3 regions of the Pseudomonas rhodesiae genome follow, and region 1 is predicted to be linked to each of the others. Evidence: riboswitches for the same ligand, from Rfam matches in the RefSeq annotation. Region 1 holds a riboswitch; each other region holds the start of a gene.
The links. A riboswitch is a leader RNA that binds a small molecule or an ion and turns the genes downstream of it on or off. The one in region 1 is predicted to bind cobalamin.
Positions count from the first base shown of each region.

Region 2: linked by a shared signal. The riboswitch ahead of HRH33_RS12180 (CbtB domain-containing protein) and the one ahead of HRH33_RS18295 (ABC transporter substrate-binding protein) in region 1 are both predicted to bind cobalamin.
Region 3: linked by a shared signal. The riboswitch ahead of cobO (cob(I)yrinic acid a,c-diamide adenosyltransferase) and the one ahead of HRH33_RS18295 (ABC transporter substrate-binding protein) in region 1 are both predicted to bind cobalamin.

Region 1 is NZ_CP054205.1:4,047,704-4,054,881, reverse strand. It holds gene HRH33_RS18310 (GNAT family N-acetyltransferase) at 95-598, opposite strand; gene HRH33_RS18305 (ABC transporter ATP-binding protein) at 1,110-1,874, opposite strand; gene HRH33_RS18300 (FecCD family ABC transporter permease) at 1,871-2,887, opposite strand; gene HRH33_RS18295 (ABC transporter substrate-binding protein) at 2,884-3,894, opposite strand; cobalamin riboswitch at 4,013-4,205, opposite strand; gene HRH33_RS18290 (DNA/RNA non-specific endonuclease) at 4,242-5,171, opposite strand; gene HRH33_RS18285 (response regulator) at 5,268-5,630, opposite strand; gene HRH33_RS18280 (ATPase domain-containing protein) at 5,654-7,096, opposite strand; gene HRH33_RS18275 (aldehyde dehydrogenase family protein) at 7,170-7,178, opposite strand, start outside.
Region 2 is NZ_CP054205.1:2,699,031-2,706,208, forward strand. It holds gene nfuA (Fe-S biogenesis protein NfuA) at 1-132, shown strand, start outside; gene cobM (precorrin-4 C(11)-methyltransferase) at 472-1,218, opposite strand; gene HRH33_RS12170 (cobalamin biosynthesis protein) at 1,289-1,681, opposite strand; gene HRH33_RS12175 (CbtA family protein) at 1,678-2,370, opposite strand; gene HRH33_RS12180 (CbtB domain-containing protein) at 2,382-2,570, opposite strand; cobalamin riboswitch at 2,668-2,875, opposite strand; cobalamin riboswitch at 2,917-3,115, shown strand; gene cobW (cobalamin biosynthesis protein CobW) at 3,208-4,269, shown strand; gene cobN (cobaltochelatase subunit CobN) at 4,273-7,178, shown strand, end outside.
Region 3 is NZ_CP054205.1:4,326,159-4,333,336, forward strand. It holds gene HRH33_RS19505 (cobyric acid synthase) at 1-549, opposite strand, end outside; gene cobD (threonine-phosphate decarboxylase CobD) at 546-1,535, opposite strand; gene cbiB (adenosylcobinamide-phosphate synthase CbiB) at 1,528-2,436, opposite strand; gene bluB (5,6-dimethylbenzimidazole synthase) at 2,433-3,083, opposite strand; gene HRH33_RS19525 (cobyrinic acid a,c-diamide synthase CobB) at 3,080-4,429, opposite strand; gene cobO (cob(I)yrinic acid a,c-diamide adenosyltransferase) at 4,426-5,037, opposite strand; cobalamin riboswitch at 5,117-5,369, opposite strand; gene HRH33_RS19535 (PQQ-dependent sugar dehydrogenase) at 5,469-6,782, shown strand; gene HRH33_RS19540 (C40 family peptidase) at 6,830-7,178, opposite strand, start outside.

The DNA.
Region 1 (7,178 bases):
CGTTTAGATTCGCATACTGGCTCTGATTTTTTAGTTATTGCCCATCTCGCCTTAACTGACTGGCATCAGGGCAAGCCCGCTCACCTGAGTGGACTCACAACTGCCGTTGCATATGAGTGGTCTGCCAGACCGGGTCTGACTCGATATCCACCACTTCAAAGCCCTGACGTCTCCAGAAATCAATCGCCCCCGGTAGAAACGGGTGAGTGTGCAGGTACATCATCTGCACTTCATCGGCTCGGGCCTGTGCCTCTAGCGCCCGATACAGCCTGCTTGCCAGGCCAAAACCACGGAACGCCGGCAGCACGTACAGGCGCACCACTTCCACGGTGTTCAGGCCTTGGTAGTTCAACTGGGGAAAACGCCCGTCGTAGTGGAGATAGCCGATAGCGGCAACGATCGCACCGGCGTTACGCACGATCATGAATTGACCTCCACCCTGAAGGTACGTTGCTTCGAAACTCGCTAGATCGGCGGGTAGACCGGCGGCGCTGAGGGACGGGAACAACTCGGCGCGGGCCTGCAGGACGAAGGTCAGTACGTCGGGGATGTCGGCGGCGGTTATCGTTGTTGGTGTAAGTGTGAGTGCCGGCAGCATCGTGGTGCTTTTATCAAGTTTCACAGTGTGCCCTTGACTGGTTGAGCTGAAATAGAGAACTGGAAAATTACTCGTCTACGCAGGCTGAATCCGCCCCGCGCCCTGGCTGTTTGATCAGTTGGGCCGCAACCGCAGTATCTGCGCTAGATCGGCGGGTAGACCGGCGGTGCTGAGGGACGGGAACAACTCGGCGCGGGTCTGCAGGACGAAGGTCATTACGACTCTTTTCGAGGAAGGTGGGAGGGGGCTTGCCCCCGATTGCGGTGGGTCAGTGGCAGATGGGCTGACTCACCAGCGCAATCGGGGGCAAGCCCCCTCCCACATTTTGAGCCGGTTCTTCCAGTTAATACTGAGTAGGCCGTTTAGATTCGCATATTGGCTCCGATTTTTTAGTCATTGCCCATCTCGCCTTAACTGACTGGCATTAGGGCAAGCCCGCTCACCACAACAAGCCTATCCACCAACCATATAGAGCAATCCCCAGAATCCGCCCCACGCCCTGGCTGTTTGATCAGTTGGGCCGTAACCGCAGTATCTGCGCCCCATCGAACGGGTCGGTCAGGTAGTGCGCCTGCACGCCGAAGGTGTCTTGCAGGCGTTGCGGGGTGAGCACCTCCAGCGGTTTGCCCAGTGCTACCAGGCGCCCGCGATCCAGCACGGCGAGGCGGTCGCAGGTCAGGGCCTGGTTGAGGTCATGCAGGGCGATCAGGGTGGTCACCGGTAGCGCTTGCACGCCTTTAAGGATCGCCAGTTGGTGCTGGATGTCCAGGTGATTGGTCGGTTCGTCCAGCAGCAGGATCCGGGGCCGTTGCGCCAGGGCGCGGGCGATGTGTACGCGTTGGCGTTCACCGCCGGAAAGGCTGCGCCAGGCGCGCTGGCTCAGGTGTGTAGCGTCCACGTCGACGAGGGCCTGGCGCACGATGGCGTCGTCCTCGGCGCACCATGGACTCAGCGCCGACAGCCAGGGCGTGCGCCCCAGGGCCACGGCGTCGAACACGCGGATGGCGTCGTCGGTGTCGGCCTGTTGTTCCACCACCGCCAGTTGCTGGGCGATGGCGCGGCGCGACAGGTCGTGCAGGCGCTGCTCGCCCAAGCGCACTTCGCCGCTGGCCGGCGGGCGCAGGCCGGCGAGCAGCTTGAGCAAGGTGGATTTGCCCGAGCCGTTCGGGCCGACGATGCCCAGGGTTTCCCCCTGGGCCACCTGCAGATCGATCCCGCGCAGTAGCTCGGCGTCGCGCACTTTGAAGCCCAGGTTGGTGCAGCTCAACACCGTCATCGCGCGTTTCTCCGGCCGATCAGGATCAGCGCAAACACCGGCGCGCCCACCAGCGCCGTGACCACGCCGACTGGAATCACCTGGCCCTTGATCAAAGTGCGCGACAGCACATCGGCGGCGATCAGAAACAGCGCGCCGCCCAACGCACTGGCCGGCAGCAGGCGCGAGTGCCCGGTGCCCAGCAACAGGCGTACGGCGTGGGGGATCACCAGGCCGACAAAACCGATGGAGCCCACAATCGACACCATCACCGCCGTGACCAGCGCCGCGCAGCCCACCAGCACGATCTGCACTCGCCGCACTGGGATGCCCAGGGATGCCGCCGAGTCGCTGCCGAAGGTAAACGCATCCAGCGCGCGACGGTGCCACAGGCATACCGCCAACCCCAACAGCGCCACCGGCACCGCCAGCCACACCGATGGCCAGCGCACGCCGCTGAGGTTGCCCAGCAGCCAGAACAGAATGCCGCGCGCCTGTTCGGAGCTGGCCGACTTGGTGATCAGGTAGGCGGTGAGGGCGTTGAACAACTGCGAGCCGGCAATGCCCGCCAGGATGATCTGGCCGGTGCCGCTGGACGAACCGCTGGCCCGCGCGAGCAGGATCACCAGGGCAAACGCCGCCATCGCGCCGACGAATGCGCCCGCCGACAGCGACACCAGCCCGCCGCCCACGCCCATCAGCGCCACCAGCACCGCGCCGGTCGACGCGCCGGCGCTGATGCCCAGCAAATACGGATCGGCCAGCGGATTGCGCAGCAGCGATTGCAGGATCACCCCGCAAGTGGCCAGCCCGGCACCGCAGGCGGCGGCGACCAGGGCGCGAGTCAGGCGGTAGTTCCACACCACGCCCTCGTCGATGGGGTCGAGCACATAACCCGCGTGCCACAGTTTGTTGGCGAGCACCTGCAACACCACCTGGGGTTCGATGGCGGTTTCGCCGATGGCCACCCCGGCGAGTACGGCAGCGAGCAGCAGCGCCAGGGCGAGGAGGGTGCGTAGCAGACTGGCGGTCATTGCGGCAGGTCGTAGCCGTCGATGGCGCTGGCCAGTTGTTCCAGGCCATCGAAGGTGCGCACGCTGGCCTGCAAGGCCAGGGCGTCGAGGATGATGATGCGGTTATGTTTGACCGCGTCCATGTTGCGCGTGACTGGGTCGCTGCGCAGGAAAGCGAGTTTCTTTTCGTGGTCGTCGGCGGGGTAGCGGCGGCGGTCCATGCGGGCGATTACCAGAAAGGTCGGGTTGGCCTTGGCGATGGTTTCCCAGCCGACGGCCGGCCACTCTTCGTCGGACTGCACCACGTTGCGCAGGCCGAGGGTCTCCAGCATGAACTCGGGCACGCCTTTATGGCCGGCCACGTACGGGTCGCTGGCCATCTCGGAGCTGGAGAACCACACCAGCGCACTGGCCTGCTTGAGTCCCTTGCCCTGCGCCGTGGCGACGGCCTTGGCCAGGCGCGCCTTGAGGCTGTCGTTCAGCTGTTGGCCGCGATCCTGGACGTCGAAAATGGCTGCCAGTTGGCTGATGCTTTTGTAGATGGTGTCGATGCGAAACGGCTCCAGCCGCGTGCCGTCGGCGCCCACCAGGTTGTCCTTGCCTTCGCAATCGGAGGGCAGCAGGTAAGTGGGGATGTTCAGCTCATGAAACTGCTCGCGTGTGCCCACCACGCCTTGGGGGCCGACCACCCATTCCAGCTCGGCGGCCACCAGTTGCGGGCGCTTGGCGATCACGGCTTCGAAGCTCGGTTCGTTATTGGCCAGGCGCTCGATGGTGTCGTTCTGCGCCTTGAACTGCGGCAACACCGGGTTGAACCACAGCGAGGTGCCGACCACTTTGTCGCCGACACCGAGGGTGTAAAGCATCTCGGTGGCGGTCTGGCCGATGGTCACGCTGCGCGCGGGGGCCTGGGCAAAGGTCAGCGTGCTGCCGCAGTTCTGCACCGTCAGCGGGTAATGAGTGGGCGCGGCGTGAGCCAGGGTGGCCAGGCCGAAACTGGCGAGCAGGGCGGTAGCGCGTGGCAGCATGGGGCGTTCTCCGTGTGGACCGTACGTGCGACTGGGGAGCTACGGTCATGGAAACACGCCCTTGAACACCGCCGCCAAGGGCCGGGCAAGGAAGTCCTTCCCGGACACCCCGCCGGTTAGTGATGTTGCTGGGCCGGCAGGTCTCCTGACTGATGCGTCGTCGCCTCGCTCCAGCCTTCCCGGACGCGTCCAGTGGCAGTGGGGAGCAGGCTCGGCACCTACAGTTGCGGGGGCAGTTCCGATTGGCGCGGCGTACCGCGCTTCGGATTCCCTATTAGTCCCGTTCGGGAACCGGCGCGGTATGGTAGTCGATCAGGGCGAGGCGATATAGCCCGAAGAACGCCCGGTCATAGACGAATGTCTTGCGGGCCCCGGATGAGTGCCTCAATCCGCGTGCCCGTAGCGCGCTCTTCGTTGCTGAAGCCGTCGTAGTCAGCCAGGTTGGCGAAGCGGATGCCGGTCAGTTGTTCAATTTGAAGCAAGCTGCGCCGGTAGGTCCTGAGCGGGCCGAAGATCAGGTCAAGCTGCCCCAGCTCGCGGCTTTGGTCGATCATGTAGGCACTGGCCGAGGGCTTGCCGTCATCGCCCAGGTAAGCCACCACTTTCCAGAATGCCTTGGGGATTTTCACGCCACGGTACACGCGGTCGTCATCGGCGAACACCGGGCCGCTGAACACGGTGGCGCGGGCTTGCCAGCGTTGGGTGTTGTCCAGGATGTAGTCTTCCAGCTCCAGCCAGGTCTTCTGGTTGAACCCGCTCATTTGCGGCGAACAGTTGGTGAAATGGAAGGTATCGACATTGGCGGTGGCGGCCTGCTCGCCCCAGTTGGGGTCTTGGCGCCGTACCAGGTGGCCGCGGTCCAGGCCATTGTTGGTGTAGAGCGCTTCGCCCACCTGCGCGCTGATCGGCAGGCGACCGTCGTAGGCCCAGGTGTCGTTGCTGCGGGTAATGTCTACGTGCTTGGCGCCGTCGATATTGACGCCCACGTAGAGCGCCAGTCGCCGCGAGCGCGACATCGTTATCGAAAAGTGCGTGTAGTCCAGGCGCAGTGGTTCCACATCATCCTGCAACGCCTCGTCTGTAGTGGGCCAAGGCACGACGAAGCGGCTGAGAAAATCCGTGGCGTAACCTTGGCGGTCCTGCAGATCCTTGGCGGCGGTCACCCGTGGGGTTGCTGCCCGGGCTTCCAGCAGACTCGCGCTTGGCGCGATCAGTGGGCGCAGATCGGCCAGGCGCGGGCGATGGGACAAATCGATAGGGGGATTGCGGGCTGGCATGGGGTGTTCCTCTCGGTCCTTGAATGCACACCAGTGCAGCATAGGCTCATGACAATTTCAGCCTGGTCGCTATCGCCCTTGTCCAGGCGGCGCTTGTCACGTCGCCGCCAGCAGCCTTCTCACTTCGGCGACGATCAGATCGATCTTGAAGGGTTTGGCCAGCACGGCGTCAAACAAGTCCGAGCGCTCCATACCGATGTGCGCCTGCGCGCCGCTCATCAGGATGATCGGCAGGTGATTGACGCTCGGCAGGGCGCGCACCGCTTCGGCGAGCTGTTGACCGTCCATCACCGGCATCATGAAGTCGGTGATGATCAGCGACGGGCGTTCGCGCTCCAGCACGTCCAGTGCCTTGCGTCCGTTGCTCGCTGTGACGACCATGAACCCCTCATCCTCCAGCGCGAAGCCAAGGATGTCGGCGATCAGATATTCGTCATCGACGACCAGGATGGTGGTCATGTCAGTCCAACCCACACAAAGACTTAAAAAGCTGAACCAGGCAGCGCTGAATTGGACACCACTGAGGGGGCATTTCTTGAAACCTTTCTTAGATCAACGGCTTGGTCGCGGATGACCACTTCCAGAAGCGAGGGGTCATAGAAGCTGTCTCTGACCTTAAGAATGGAAAGCGTCCTTCTAAGTTCAGACTGAATCTCGAAGAAACGCATCAACATCAAGTTGTCGGCAATGCTCGACAGCTCGGATGCCGGTGAACTGACCTCGGAACCGAACAGATCGTGCATTTCCCAGGTCGCGAATACCGTGACGCCACGGGCGCGCAGTTCGTTCATCAGCGCGCTGTAGAAATCGGTGATGCGCGCCGGGTTGGTGGACACGCGGGTCATGCCGCTGAGGCTGTCGATAAACAGACGCTTGATGCCTTTTTCTTCCACCAGGCCCAGCAGACGCGCGCCCAGACCGTCGAGCAAACCTTCGGTGGTGGGCTGCCAGGCGATGCTCAGGGCGCCGCTGTCTTGCATCTGTTGCAAGTCGATGCCGAGGGACAGGCCCTTGAGTTGCAGGCGCTGCGGGCTTTCGTAAAAGCCGAAGTGCAGACCCGGCGCGTCCACCGTGGACTCGGATAAAAACTTGAGGCCCAGGGTGGTTTTGCCGATGCCCGACGGGCCCATCACCAGGGTCACGCTGGAGCTGTGCAGGCCGCCGCCGAGAATCGCGTCCAATGAAGTGATGCCGCTGGGGATGCGCGTCAGGTCGGCGCTGTCCGGTGCGGAAGGGCGGCCATAGAGGCTTTCCAGGCGCGGGTACACCACCAGGCCGTCGTTGGTGATTTCGCATTCGTGCAGGCCGGTGAGCGCGCCGCTGCCGCGGGTCTTGCGCAATTGGATACGGCGGACCGAGCGGGTGCCGAACAGTTCTTCGCCCATTTCGATCACGCCGTCGACCATGGTGTGTTCTGGGCTGCCGTCGTCCAATCGCGAGCTGGTTAGAAACAGCACGGTGCAACCGGCGAAGGCGGCATGGCCTTGCAGTTCGGAGATGAATTTTTTCGTGTCGATGGGTGAGTCAGCTTTGGAGCGCGCATTGAGCAGGCCGTCCACCACCATGACGGTAGCCTTCTGCCGACTGATTTCGCGCCGAAGCAACTTCACCACCTCGTCGAGACCTTCGTTTTCCAGGGTGTCGAAGGCGCTGACGAATTGGATTTCGGCGCCGACGCGGGAGGCATCGAAAAAGCTCAGGGTGGACAGAAACTGGAAAAGGCGGTCGTGGGATTCCGCCAGCAACGTAGCGACCAAGACGCGGCCGCCGTTGCGCGCGTGATGAAACCCCAGCTGGTTGGCGAGGATGGTTTTACCGGAGCCGGGGCGCCCCTGGATGATATAGGACGCCCCAGACACCAGCCCTCCCTTGAGCAGAGCATCCAGCCCTTCGATTCCGCTTTGAAGGCGATTTAGCTTTTCCACAGTGCGATCCTGACCCTAAAAACATGCTGTTAAGCCGAGTGGACAGGATGCTAACGCCATTTGTTCAATGGGGCTACTTGCG
Region 2 (7,178 bases), 1.3 Mb from region 1:
TGCCAAGGCTGCGGCCAGGCCGACGTAACCTTGAAGGAAGGCATCGAGCGCACCTTGCTGGAGCGTATTCCGGAGCTCAAGGGTGTGCGTGACGTGACCGACCATACGCAGAAAGAAAACGCCTACTACTGAGTAAGGCGTTCGCTGCGAACAAAAAACGGCGCCCGTGAGCGCCGTTTTTTTTGGTTTAAATTCAGTTGGTTGAGATATTTATCTCATAAATCAGATTAAGTGATGAAAAGGCTTGCCTAAGATTGTAGTGAGTCAGCGTGGCCTTCAACTACTGGAAGTCCCTATCGGAGGCAAGCCCCCTCCCACATGAAGCAACCTCACAGCGTCCAGTGAACGCGGTCTACTGTGGGAGGGGGCTTGCCCCCGATAGCGCCGGATCAGCAACTAAGCCGCCAACTGATACGCCTCTATAAAAATAAACTAAATCAAAAGCTTATATCTAATTGATAAAGTTATTTATCAAGTTCGATAAAGGTGCACATGCCCCGCCCGATACAACGAGGATTCACTGAAACCGTCACTGGCCAACACCCGACCCACTAAAATCAACGCCGTGCGTCGAAACCCTTTGGCGACGACTTTCCCGGCAATATCCCCCAGCGTCCCTGTCACCCAATCCTGATCCGGCCAGGTTGCGCGATGCACCACGGCGATCGGGCAATCCGCACCGTAGTGTGGGAGCAGTTCGGCGACGATCTTTTCCAGATGGTTGACCCCCAGGTGAATCGCCATGGTGGTGCCATGTCGAGCCAGGCTGGCGAAGTCTTCGCCGGCGGGCATGGGGGTCTTGTCGGCGTAGCGCGTCAGGATCACGCTCTGGGCGATGTCCGGCAGGGTCAGTTCGGTTTCCAGCAAGGCCGCGCAAGCGGCAACGGCAGTCACGCCGGGGATGATCTGGAATGGGATGCCCAGTTCACGCAAGCAGCGAATCTGCTCGCCGATGGCTCCATACAGGCTCGGGTCGCCGGAGTGGACTCGCGCCACATCGAAGCCATTGGCGTGGGCGGTCTGGATCAACTCAATGATCTGTTCCAAGTGCAGCTCAGCGCTGTTGACCACCTGTAAGGCCTGATGGCCCTCCAGCACCGCCGCTGGCACCAGTGACCCCGCGTAGATAATCACCGGGCAACTGCGGATCAACCGCTGGCCTTTGACAGTGATCAATTCCGGGTCGCCGGGGCCGGCGCCGATAAAGTAGACGGTCATGGAGCGTTCCTGTGAAAAAACGGACGAGCATGAAGATTGTTCATGATCGGGGAGGGCGATTATCGGGTTTTTAACCCGTGCAGGCCAATGCCACGGTGGCACGGGCGTTTTTGCGGCGGGTGATCAGCAGTCTGGCAGGGGCTGCGTCGAGCTGTTCGGCCGCTGCCAGCGCGGCGCTTTCGGCAATGCCGTAACAGCCGGTGTGGGCAAAAGCCACGGCAGATTTGTGGCTCAGCCGACCTTCATGTGCCGCCAGGTGCTGGGCGTTAAAGCAGCACAAGGGCAGGGCCAAGGCTGTGGCCAACGCCAGCAGCCCTGGTTCAGCGTGTTTCAGATCGATACTCGCCAGTGCAGTGAGCTGCCGGCGCTCGACGCCTGCTTCGGCCAATGCCTCATCCAGCAACGCCAACAGGCTGTGAACCTCACAACCTCGCTGGCAGCCCAGACCGGCGACGAGGCTCATGCCGCGTAATGACTGTCGCGGTTACGCCGGAACAACCACGCGCTGATCAGGCCCAACGCCAGCCAGAACGCCATGTTGGTCAGCTGCGAAGCGATTTTGAACTGCGCTTCCAGCGCTTCCGGCGCCAGCATCGAATGCACTGCCGGCTGTGGCGCGCCAATCACATGGGGCACTACAAGGATGGCCACGCCCAGGACTTTGAGCAGCGCGTTGCGACCGAACACCAGCAGGGCGATACCGGCCGCGGTGGACGCGGCGGTGCCGATCCACCAGGCCTGACGCAGCGCCAGGTCAGCCGCTGCGGTGCCCGGCAGTTCCGGCGGCAGGCCCAGGGTGGGTGCCAGCACGAAAGTCGCATAACCGGCCAAGCCCCACAGCAGGCCCTGAGCCGTGCGGGTCGGGGCGCGCAGGGTGTAGAGACCGGCCAGCATCAAGGCAAAACCGACGGCCACTACCAGGTTGCCGGCGGTGGTCGACAGCACGCGCTGCCAGCCATCTTCCGGCTCCCAGGCCTCTGCGTCGTGGGTATGCGCGGCGGTGCCGGTGGCGTGTTCATGGGCTGCCGGTGCCTGCTCGAAGGTCTCGGCCTGCAAAATCAGCGGTGCCACCCAGAAGCTTTGCAGCAGGGTCAGCAGCAGGGCGGCCAGCAGGCCGGTGAATCCTGCGGTTTGCGCAATACGCTTAATCATCTCGGCAGGTCTCAGTGGCACGGGAACGCGGCGCTGTGGCGGGTATCGTGGGCGGCGTTATGCACCGCCTCGATGTGCGAAAAGCCGGCGAAATACACCAGGCACGCGCCGAGGATCGACGCACCGATGGCGGCGGTCAGGCGTTGGCTCAGGGTAGTGGTGCCGCTGGTGGCGGGCGAAGTGCTGCTGATGATCGACATGGCGCGTCCCTTTCAGGTGTCTGGGGTGGGGACGTGCGCATAAAAAACCCGCGAGCCGGACCCGCAGGGTTTGAACAGCGCCCGCCCACCGCGGGTTGTTATCTGGTTTTTTCGGGCCGGTCTCCGGGCTTGCGAGGGGGCTCTGCCAAGAACCCTTAAAGCGTCGCCTTCCCATGCTCAAGCACAGTGGCCGTGACGCTTCGCTCGCTTACCGTTGCGGGGGCAGCACCGGACTGACCATCGCAAGATGGCGCACCGGTTTCCCGTTTCACCCTGTGAAGGGCACCCGAAACAAGGTCTGTAGGAAAGCATGCAGAGCAGCGGTAGTCAAATTCACCATCCCCCTGTAGCCTTGCACCTTCGAGGTTCTTCGGCCCAGGTCGAAGCTAAGAAGGGAACGCGGTCCAAGCCGCGGCTGCCCCCGCAACTGTGAAGGGTTCAGTTGACTGCCATGCCACTGCCATCAGGCGGGAAGGCGCAGTCAGCGCCGGTCTTGCGACCCGAACGCCCCAAGCCAGGAGACCTGCCTCGTCACCGATTTTTTAATTCAACCGGGCGGGGTGATCCGGTGACGAATCCGCTGCTGCGCGCCTGCGCAGGGCCTATCGTCCCGTATGCCCGCCCCCAAGGGCATCCGATGAAAACACTGGCCAAACTTCCCGTCACCATCGTTACCGGCTTCCTCGGCTCGGGCAAAACCACCTTGCTGCGCCATATGCTCGACAACGCTCAGGGCCGTCGCATTGCGGTGATCGTCAACGAGTTCGGCGAGTTGGGCATCGACGGCGAGATCCTCAAACAGTGCTCCATCGGCTGCACCGAGGAAGAAGCCAACGGCCGCGTGTATGAACTGGCCAACGGCTGCCTGTGCTGCACAGTGCAGGAAGAGTTCTTTCCGGTGATGCGCGAATTGGTGGCGCGCCGTGGCGACCTCGACCATATCCTGATCGAAACCTCGGGCCTGGCCCTGCCAAAACCTTTGGTTCAAGCCTTCCAGTGGCCGGAAATCCGCAGCGCCTGCACGGTTGACGCGGTAATCACCGTGGTCGACAGCCCAGCCGTGGCCGCCGGCACTTTTGCTGCGTTCCCGGATCAGGTCGATGCCCAGCGCAAGCTCGACCCGAACCTGGACCACGAATCGCCGCTGCACGAACTGTTCGCCGACCAACTGGCCAGCGCCGACCTGGTGATCCTCAACAAGTGCGACCTGATCAGCCCCGATGACCTGGCCCGTGTGCGCCTGGAAGTCGCCGAAGAACTGCCGCCGGCGGTGAAGATCGTTGAAGCCAGCAGCGGTCGCTTGCCCCTGGAGGTGCTGATCGGCCTGGGCGCAGGCTCTGAGGAACACATCGACGCGCGTCACAGCCATCACGACCACCACCACGAAGGTGAAGACGATCACGACCACGACGCGTTCGACTCCATCTCCATTGATCTGCCACAGGCCGACGAAGCGCTGCTGCTCGACGCCCTGACGCAATTGGTGGTGCAGCACGGCATCCTGCGCGTCAAAGGTTTCGCCGCTATCCCCAACAAACCGATGCGCCTGCTGATCCAAGGCGTGGGTACCCGTTTCGACAAACACTTCGACCGCGCCTGGACGGCCGACGAGCCGCGCACCACGCGCCTGGTGCTGATCGGTCAGGACCTGGACGCCGCCGGACTCGAAGCGCAACTGCGCGCCGCGCTCAGCGTTTAACCCATGCACCTGCTCAGGACTCAGCCCGGCGGTTTTGTCGCGGACGACAATATCGCCGACCTTGGCCAGACGCCCGCCGAACTGGTGGTCCTGTGCAGTGGCGACTCCAGCTTGGCGCTACTGGCCGAAGCAGCCCGGCAACTGCCCGACGACTACCCCAGCCTGCGCCTGGCCAACCCCATGCAGGTGCAGAACCATGCCTCGGTGGACCTGTACGTCGACGAGGTACTGCGCCACGCAAAAGTCATTCTGATTTCGCTGCACGGCGGTATCGGTTACTGGCGCTATGGCGTCGAGCGCCTGGCGGAGCTGGCCGAACGTGGGGTGACGTTGATTCTGGTGCCGGGGGATGATCGCCCGGACCCGGAACTCAGCGGCCTGAGCACGGTTGACGCCGAACAGCGCGACCGCTTGTGGCAGTTCCTGCGCCAGGGCGGGTTGGGCAATGCGCTGGATTTCTATCGCTGCCTGGCCAGCGCTCACCTGGGCCGTGACTATGCCTGGGCCGAGCCCCACACCTTGCCGCGCACGGCGATTTATCACCCGTGCCACGCCACCCCACGCTTGAGCGATTGGCAGGCGGATTGGCGCGCCGAGTGGCCGGTGGCGGCGGTGCTGTTCTATCGCTCCCACCTGCAGGCGGCCAATACCGGCTTTATCGATGTGTTCTGCCAGCGTCTGCAAACGGCGGGGCTTAACCCGTTGCCAATGGCGGTGGCGAGTTTGAAGGAGCCTGGCTGCCTGACGGTGGTCGAGGATCTGCTGGACGAGGTCGGCGCGGCGGTCATTCTCAACACCACCGGCTTTGCTCAATCCAGCCCGGAGGCGCCGCATTTACGCCCGTTTCGGCGCAATATCCCGGTGATCCAGGCGATCTGCGCCCAGGACAATCAGCCCGGCTGGGAGGCCAGCGAACAGGGCCTGGGGCCCCGTGACCTGGCCATGCACATTGCCTTGCCGGAGCTGGATGGACGCATCATCAGCCGGCCGATCAGCTTCAAGGATTTGGCCTGGCGCAGCGAGCGCAGCCAGTCCGACGTGGTGTGCTATCGCGCCGCGCCCGAGCGCATGGATTTCGTCGCCGAACTGGCGCGGCGCTGGGTCGAGCTGGCGCGGGTGCCGAATGCGGAAAAACGTATCGCCCTGGTGCTGGCCAACTACCCGACCCGTGACGGTCGCATCGGCAACGGCGTCGGCCTGGACACTCCGGCGGCGGCGCTGAATATCCTGCGCGCGCTGCAAACCGAGGGCTATCCGCTGCCGGATCGACTGCCCGACAGCGGCACGGCGTTGATCCATGAACTGCTCGGTGGCGTGACCAACGACCTCGACAGCCTGGACCTGCGCCCTTGCCACCAGAGCCTGGGCCTGGACGAGTACGAGGCGTTGTTCTTGCGCTTGCCCGAAGCCAACCGCCAGGCCGTGTTGCAGCGTTGGGGCGCGCCGCAGCAAGACCCGATGTGCCGCGATGGCCGCCTGATGATTGCCGGCTTGCGCCTGGGCCTGACCTTTGTCGGTATCCAGCCGGCGCGCGGCTATCAGGTGGACGCCAGCGCGGTGTACCACGACCCGGACCTGGTGCCGCCCCATGGCTACCTGGCGTTCTACTTCTGGTTGCGCCATACCTATGGCGCCCATGGCGTGATCCACGTCGGCAAGCACGGCAACCTGGAATGGCTGCCGGGCAAGGGCGTGGGCCTCTCGGAGCACTGCTGGCCGGATGCATTGCTGGGGCCGCTGCCGAACATCTATCCGTTTATCGTCAACGACCCGGGCGAGGGCGCCCAGGCCAAACGTCGTACCCAGGCGGTGATCATCGATCACCTGATGCCACCGCTGACCCGCGCCGAAACCTACGGTCCGCTGCGCGACCTGGAGCTGCTGGCGGACGAGTATTACGAAGCGCAATTGCTCGACCCACGCCGCGCTCGCGAGTTGCAGAAAGACATTCTCAAACTGGTGCGCGAAACCCGCATCGACCAGGAACTGCAGCTGGACGGCGATGCCGATGCCGCGATTTGGCTACCGCGCCTGGACACCTACCTGTGCGACCTCAAGGAATCTCAGATTCGCGACGGCCTGCACATCTTCGGCGAATCGCCCCAGGGCCGTTTGCGCATCGACACATTGCTGGCCTTGCTGCGCATTCCGCGCGGCGACGGGCGTGGCGCGCAATCGAGCCTGCTGCGCGTGTTGGCCAAGGCTTTCGCGCTGGGCTTCGACCCGCTGGACTGCGCCCTGGCCGAACCCTGGACCGGCCGGCGCCCCGAGGTGCTGCAAGGCATTGATAGTCAGCCTTGGCGCACCGCTGGCGATACCCGCGAGCGCCTGGAGCTGTATGCGGCGCAGTTGATCGAGCAAGCCTTGGACGGCCCGCTGGCGGTATTGCAGGCACCGGGCTGGGAAGAGGTGAGTGCGGTGATCGACAACCTGCGCAGCGTCGTCGCGCCGCGCCTGGACGCCTGCGGCCCAGCGGAAATGCGCGGCTTGCTGGATGCGCTGAGCGGTCGCTTCGTGCCGGCGGGGCCCAGCGGTGCGCCGAGTCGCGGGCGCCTGGATGTGCTGCCCACCGGGCGCAATTTCTTCAGCGTGGATGTGCGCAACCTGCCCACCACCACGGCCTGGCGTATCGGCTTCCAGTCGGCCAACCTGATTCTGGAGCGGCACCTGCAAGATCATGGCGATCACCTGCGTCAGCTCGGCCTGTCGGTATGGGGCACCGCTACGATGCGTACCGGCGGCGACGATATCGCCCAGGCCATGGCGCTCATGGGCGTGCGCCCGGTCTGGGCCACCGGCAGCCAGCGGGTGGACGACTTCGAGATCCTGCCGATCAGCCTGCTGGACCGCCCGCGCGTCGATGTGACCTTGCGCGTGTCGGGGTTCTTCCGTGATGCCTTCGCCAACCT
Region 3 (7,178 bases), 280 kb from region 1:
GGGCGAGAGCAATTCCAAAGTGCCCACCAAGTGAGCGAACACACCGCCGCGATTGATATCGGCGATCAGCAGCACTGGGCAGTCCACCGCTTCGGCGAAGCCCATGTTGGCGATGTCGTTGGCGCGCAGGTTGATCTCCGCCGGGGATCCCGCCCCTTCGACCATGACCACTGGGTAGGCCGCGCTCAGTCGCGCATGGGAGGCCAGCACGGCCTGCATGGCGATGGCTTTGTAATCGTGATAGGCCACGGCGTTCATGCTGGTCACGGCGCGGCCATGGATGATCACCTGGGAGCCGGTGTCACTGTTGGGTTTGAGCAGCACCGGGTTCATGTCGGTGTGGGGCGCCAGCCGCGCGGCTTGGGCCTGCACGGCCTGGGCGCGGCCGATCTCGCCGCCTTCGGCGGTCACGGCGCTGTTGAGCGCCATGTTCTGCGGTTTGAACGGTGCAACGGCAACGCTCTGACGAATCAGCCAACGGCACAGCGCGGTTACCAGAGTACTTTTGCCGGCGTCGGAGGTGGTGCCTTGCACCATCAGCGTGCTCATGTGGCGTCCTTATAGGCGACCAGGGCTTCGTCGAGGCGCAGCCAGTCGGCCTCGGTGTCCGGCAGGCCGAAGCGCAGGCTGCTGTTGTGAACGAACAAGCGCAGCAGGATGCCGCGCTGGGCCATGAACTCATGCATGCGTTCGGCATGCGGCGTGATCAGCCATTGGAACAGCGCGCAGCCGCCTTGTGGCTGGAACCCCCGCTGTTCAAGCAACGCATACAAACGCGCGCCGGCCTCCAGGCAACGCGCACGCTGGCGTGCCTGCCCTTCGGCATCGCGCAGGCAGACTTGGCCCAACACCCGCGTCGGCCCGCTGACTGCCCATGGCCCGACCTGATCGGCGAGCAGCTTGAGCAACTTACGGTCGGCCAGGACAAAGCCCAAGCGCACTCCAGCCAGGCCGAAAAACTTGCCGAACGAACGCAATACGATCAAGCCGACGAGATGGGCCTGACCCGCCAGGCTCAAATGCGGCGTGACATCCATAAAGGCTTCGTCCACCACCAGCCAGCCGCCCCGCTGGGCCAGGCGCGCGTGCCAATCCAGCAAGCGTTGGGGGCTCAAGCTCAGGCCGGTGGGGTTGTTGGGGTTGACCACCACCAGCACGTCGAGGCCGTCGAGGAAAAAGTCCACTTCCTGCTCCTGGACCTCGCGCACCACATAACCGGCGCGGCGCCAGGCTTCGGCATGTTCGGCGTAGCACGGCGACACCACGCCGACTTTGCCGGCGCGGCGCAGGCGCGGCAGCAACTGGATCGCGGCCTGGGAGCCAGGCACCGGCAACAGGTGGGGCGCGCCGTAATACTCGCTGGCGGCCTGCTCCAGGCCGTCGTCGTTTTCCGGCAGGCGTGCCCAGGCCCGTAGCGGTATCTCTGGGATCGGCCAGGGCCAGGGCGCGAGGCCGCTGGACAGGTCCAACCAATTGGCTTCGGCGATCCCGTATTGAATGGATGCCTTACGCAGTCGCCCGCCATGTTCAAGCATAGAATTGCGCCCCCGCGCATAGGATCAGCAGCCACAACCATACGCCGCGCTGCACCAGTTGCCAGCCCCGCTCGATGGCGTCCGCATCCGCCGCCGGGCCTTCGCCCAGTGGCGGACGTTGGTGCAGTTCACCGTGATAGATCGCTGCACCGCCCAACTCGACGCCCAAGGCACCGGCACCGGACGCCATGACCGGACCGGCGTTGGGGCTGTCCCAAGTCGGGCCCTGGGTGCGCCAGCATTTGAGGGCCAGGCCGGTTTTGCCGAGTACGGCGTAGGTCAACGCCACCAGACGCGCGGGAATGTAGTTGAGTACATCGTCGATTTTTGCCGCCGCCCAGCCGAACCGTTCGAAGCGTTCGTTGCGATAGCCCCACATGGCGTCCAGGGTATTGCTGAGGCGGTACAGCACCACACCGGGCACACCGGCGATCACAAACCAGAACAGCGCGGCAAACACCGCGTCGCTGCCGTTTTCCAGGACCGACTCGGTGGCGGCGCGGGCGACTTCGGTGCGGTCCAGTTCGCTGGTCTGGCGGCTTACCAGATAACTCACGCGTTTGCGCGCCTCATCAAGGTCATCCCCGCGCAATGCCTGGGCCACCGGCAACACATGCTCGCCGAGGCTGCGCATACCGAGGGCGCAGTACAGCGCGAGGATCTCCAGCACCCAACCGATATAGGGCGCCCACGATAAAGCGGTGGCCAGCAGCGTCAGCGGCACCACCGCGATAAACCAGGCGGTGACGCCATGGCTGCGCCAGCCGCGCCCGCCGCTGTTGAAACGCTGCTCGATGCGCCCGGCGAAATTGCCGAACGCCACCAGCGGATGCCAACGCTTGGGCTCGCCCAGCAGCGCATCCAGCGCCACGGCGGCGACACACAGCAAGGCCACACTCATCGACTCACTCCCCACACATTTTCATACAGCATGTCACTCAGCGGCCGAGGTTCGGCCCAGCCTTCGAGTTGCAACATCGGTGCCGGGTAAAACTCGGCCACCGGGCCCAGGCATAACACCGCCAGCGGCTTGGCACCGACGGGCAACCCCAGCAGGTCAGCCAGGGCCTGGGGTTCGAACAACGAGACCCAACCCATGCCCAGCCCTTCGACGCGGGCCGCCAGCCACAGGTTCTGGATCGCACAGGACAGCGACGCCATGTCCATCTCCGGCAACGTACGGCGCCCGAAAATATGTCGCTCGCGATCGTCCATCAGCGCCGCCACCAGGACTTCGGCGCAGTCGTGGATGCCTTCGACCTTAAGCTTCATAAATTCGTCAGAGCGCTCGCCAAGCGCCTCGGCGGTGCGCACGCGCTCCTCTTCCACCAGTTGTTGAATTTGCCCACGCAAGACGCGGTCGCTGATGCGGATAAAGCGCCACGGCTGCATCAGGCCGACACTCGGCGCCTGATGCGCAGCCTGGAGCAGGCGCTGCAACACCTCGCAAGCGACACTGCCGCCGCTGAAGTGGCGCATATCGCGGCGTTCGGCGATGGCGCGGTAGACGGCGTCGCGGTCGGCCTGGGGGAAAGCGTTGTCGGTCATAGCCCTATCGGGGGCAAGCCCCCTCCCACAGTAGAGGGGGTTTCAGCTCGGTCCGGGGCAAACAAGGCGGCGACCGCCGTCGGATTCGATGGGAAATAGAAGTGTACGTAAGAGGCAGTCATCCGCCCCTGTCGGAAGACTGCCTCGGCACCGCGCCCACCGTTAGGGCTTTGGCCACGGGCAATCGGCTGCCACTCGGTACTGGTCAGGGAATGATGGTAGGTATGGCCGCGCAGCACGCCTTCGGGCAATTCGACGCTTTGCAGGGCCAGGGCGGCGAGTTTCTTCTGCATCACCGCATCGCCCTGCAACAGGCCCACCAGTTCGGCACGGTTGCCGTCGACATCGGTGAGCGAGTCCAGCAGGTAGAGCATGCCGCCGCACTCGGCGAGCAACGGTTTGCCGGCCGCGTGATGGGCGCGGATGGCGGCCAGCATCGTAGTGTTTTGCGCCAGGGCCTGGTGATGCAGCTCCGGATAGCCGCCGGGCAGGTAGAGGCTGTCGGCGTCGGGCAGTTCGCGGTCGTGGATCGGTGAGAAGAAGTGCAACTCGGCGCCCATAGCCCGTAGGAGGTCGAGGCTGGCGCCGTAGGTAAACGCGAAGGCTTCGTCGCGGGCCACCGCGATGCGCACACCGGCCAGCAGCGGTTCGGCTTCGACGATCGTCGGCGCGGCGAACGTGACCGGCGGCGGCACCGCCACTTCGCAACTGCTGCCCAAGGCTTGGGCGGCGGCGTCCAGGCGCAGGTCCAGGTCATTCAGCTCACTGGCCTGCACCAGGCCCAGGTGGCGGCTGGGCAGCTCGATCCCGGTTTCGCGGGACAGCGCGCCATACCAGCGCAGGCCCTCGGTGAGGCTGCCTTCGAGCAGTTGCGCATGACGCAGCGTACCGACACGGTTGGCCAGCACCCCGGCGAACGGCAGGTCCGGCTGGTAACGCGCCAGGCCCAAGGCCAGGGCACCGAAGGTTTGGGCCATGGCGGTGCCGTCGATCACGCCCAGCACCGGCACGCCGAAATGCCGCGCCAGGTCGGCGCTGGAAGGCGTGCCGTCGAACAGGCCCATTACGCCTTCGATCAGAATCAGATCGGCCTCGCCGGCGGCTTCCCACAGCAGACGGCGACTCTCCTGCTCGCCCACCATCCACATGTCCAGTTGATACACCGGCGCACCGCTGGCGCGCTCGTGGATCATCGGGTCCAGAAAGTCCGGGCCGCATTTGAACACCCGCACCTTGCGCCCCAGGTTGCGATGCAAGCGGGCCAGCGCGGCGGTGACGGTGGTTTTGCCCTGGCCGGACGCCGGTGCGGCGATCAGGACGGCCGGGCAATGACGAGGCTGATTCAAAGTTCGACGCCTTTCTGTGCCTTGATACCGGCCTGGAAAGCGTGCTTTAGCATGCCCATTTCGGTGACGGTGTCGCCCATCTCGATCATTTCGGGCTTGGCGCCACGGCCGGTGACCACCACATGCTGCATAGGTGGGCGGGCTTGCAGGTCGCTGAGCACTTGGTCCAGATCGAGGTAGCCGTGCTTGAGGGCGATATTCAGTTCGTCCAGCACCACCAGGCCGATAGTCGGGTCTTGCAGCATCGCGCGGGACACAGCCCAGGCGGCTTCGGCGGCGGCGATGTCGCGTTGGCGGTCCTGGGTTTCCCAGGTGAAGCCTTCGCCCATGACATGAAAGCGCACTTGTTCGGGGAAGCGCCGGAAGAACAGCTCTTCGCCGGTGCTGTGGCGGCCCTTGATGAACTGCACCACACCGCACTGCATCCCGTGGCCCATGGCCCGGGCCAGCATGCCGAAGGCCGAGCTGCTCTTGCCTTTGCCGTTGCCGGTCAGCACCAGCAGCAAACCGCACTCATTGGGGGAATTGGCGATGCGCTCGTCGATCACGGCTTTTTTGCGCAGCATGCGCGCCAGGTGGCGTTCGTCGCGGTCGGGGGAATCGGTCATGGCAGCTCTCCGTTGGGGCTGGACAAAAACGGCGGGCAGGGAAAAACACAATCAGACAGCCAAGCATCGCCCACCGTGATGCTGTTGAATGATCCAGGCCGGTCTCCGGGCTCATAAGTGGACCGCTCCCGGCGAACCAGGAACAGACCGACGCTGCGCCTTCCCGTATCGCTGGGATACAGTGGCCAAAGGCAGCGTCTTGACTCATTTACCGTTGCGGGGGCAGCGCCGGGATCGCGGCCACACTGTGTACAAGTGCGCTCACTCACCGGCTTCCCTGTTTCACTCCGTCGACCCGTGGGTCACAGAGCACCTGAAACAAGCCGCGAAGGTTAGTGGGTTGGGGGTGGAGCGTCAATTAAAGCCGGCCTTGTTCTTGAACCATCGCACCCGCGCCCTCCTCTATCCCTACAGGTATCAAGGAGAACACCATGCATAAAACCAGACTCGCCTTACTGATCATGCTCGCCGGCAGCCTCGCCGCCTGCGGTGAAAGCTCCACGTTGCAGATCAGCGACGGCACGGGGCCATCGCCGCGCTTACCGCAACCGAACAAGACCCTGATCCCCACCGTCAACATCGCCCCGGCCATCGGCTGGCCCGACGGCGCCAAGCCCACGGCAGCACCAGGCTTGCAGGTGAGCGCTTTTGCCGAAGGCCTGGATCACCCGCGCTGGCTGTACGTTTTACCCAATGGCGACGTGCTGGTGGCGGAAACCAACGCGCCGCCCAAGCCGGATGACGCCAAAGGCATTCGTGGTTGGGTAATGGAAAAGGTCATGGACCGCGCCGGCGCCGGCGTACCCAGCCCGAACCGCATCACCCTGTTGCGCGATGCCGACCACGACGGTGTGGCGGAAACCCGCACGGTGTTCCTGGAAAATCTCAACTCGCCGTTCGGCATGACACTGGTGGGCAACGACCTCTATGTCGCCGATTCGGACAAGCTGCTGCGCTTTGCCTATCAACCGGGTGCCACTGCAATCAAGACCGCAGGCGCCACGGTGGTCGAGCTGCCGGGCGGACCGCTGAACCACCACTGGACCAAAAACGTGATCGCCAGCCCGGACGGCAGCAAGCTGTACGTGAGCGTCGGCTCCAACAGCAACGTCGGTGAAAATGGCCTGGAGGCCGAACAAGGCCGCGCTGCGATCTGGGAAGTGGACCGCGCCAGCGGCCAGCACCGCATCTTCGCCTCAGGCTTGCGCAACCCCAACGGTATGGCCTGGGAACCCCAGAGCGGCAAACTGTGGACCGCAGTGAACGAACGCGACGAGATCGGCAGCGATTTGGTGCCGGATTACATCACGTCGGTCAAAGACGGCGCTTTCTATGGGTGGCCCTTCAGCTACTACGGCCAGCACGTGGATGAACGCGTCACGCCACAGAATCCGGACCTGGTGGCCAAAGCCATTGCCCCGGACTATGCAGTGGGGCCCCATACCGCTTCACTGGGCTTGACGTTTGCGCAAGGGAACAAATTGCCTACCGCCTTCAGCAACGGCGCGTTTATCGGCCAGCACGGCTCGTGGAACCGCAAGCCACACAGTGGCTACAAAGTAATCTTCGTACCGTTCGAGGGTGGCCAGCCGAAAGGGCAACCGGTGGACGTACTGACCGGATTCCTCGATCAAGATGAAAAAGCCATGGGCCGGCCGGTGGGCGTGGTGATTGATCAGCAAGGCGATTTACTGGTGGCCGATGATGTGGGGAACAAGGTGTGGCGGGTGTCGGCCGCTAAATAAACACCGCAAAAACCATGTGGGAGGGAATTGCTCCCTCCCACATTGGATTAAGGATTGCGTGCCAAATGCTCAGCCGGTAACACGCGTTTGGCGCTCAGGTAGGCATTCTGCCAATAGGCTTTGGACAAGGTGTCCAGCTTCACCGTACCGCCGGTTTGCGGTGCGTGTACAAAGCGGCCTTCACCCACGTAGATGCCGGCGTGACTGACTTGAGAGCCGCCGCCGGTGGCGAAGAACAACAGGTCGCCGGTCTGCAGGTTCTGCTCGCTCACATCTTGGGCACGCATCACGATCAGCTCACGGGTGGTGCGCGGTAACGAAATGCCGGCGGCATCGCGGAACACAAACCCGATCAGGCCACTGCAATCAAACCCAGAGTCCGGGGTGTTGCCGCCC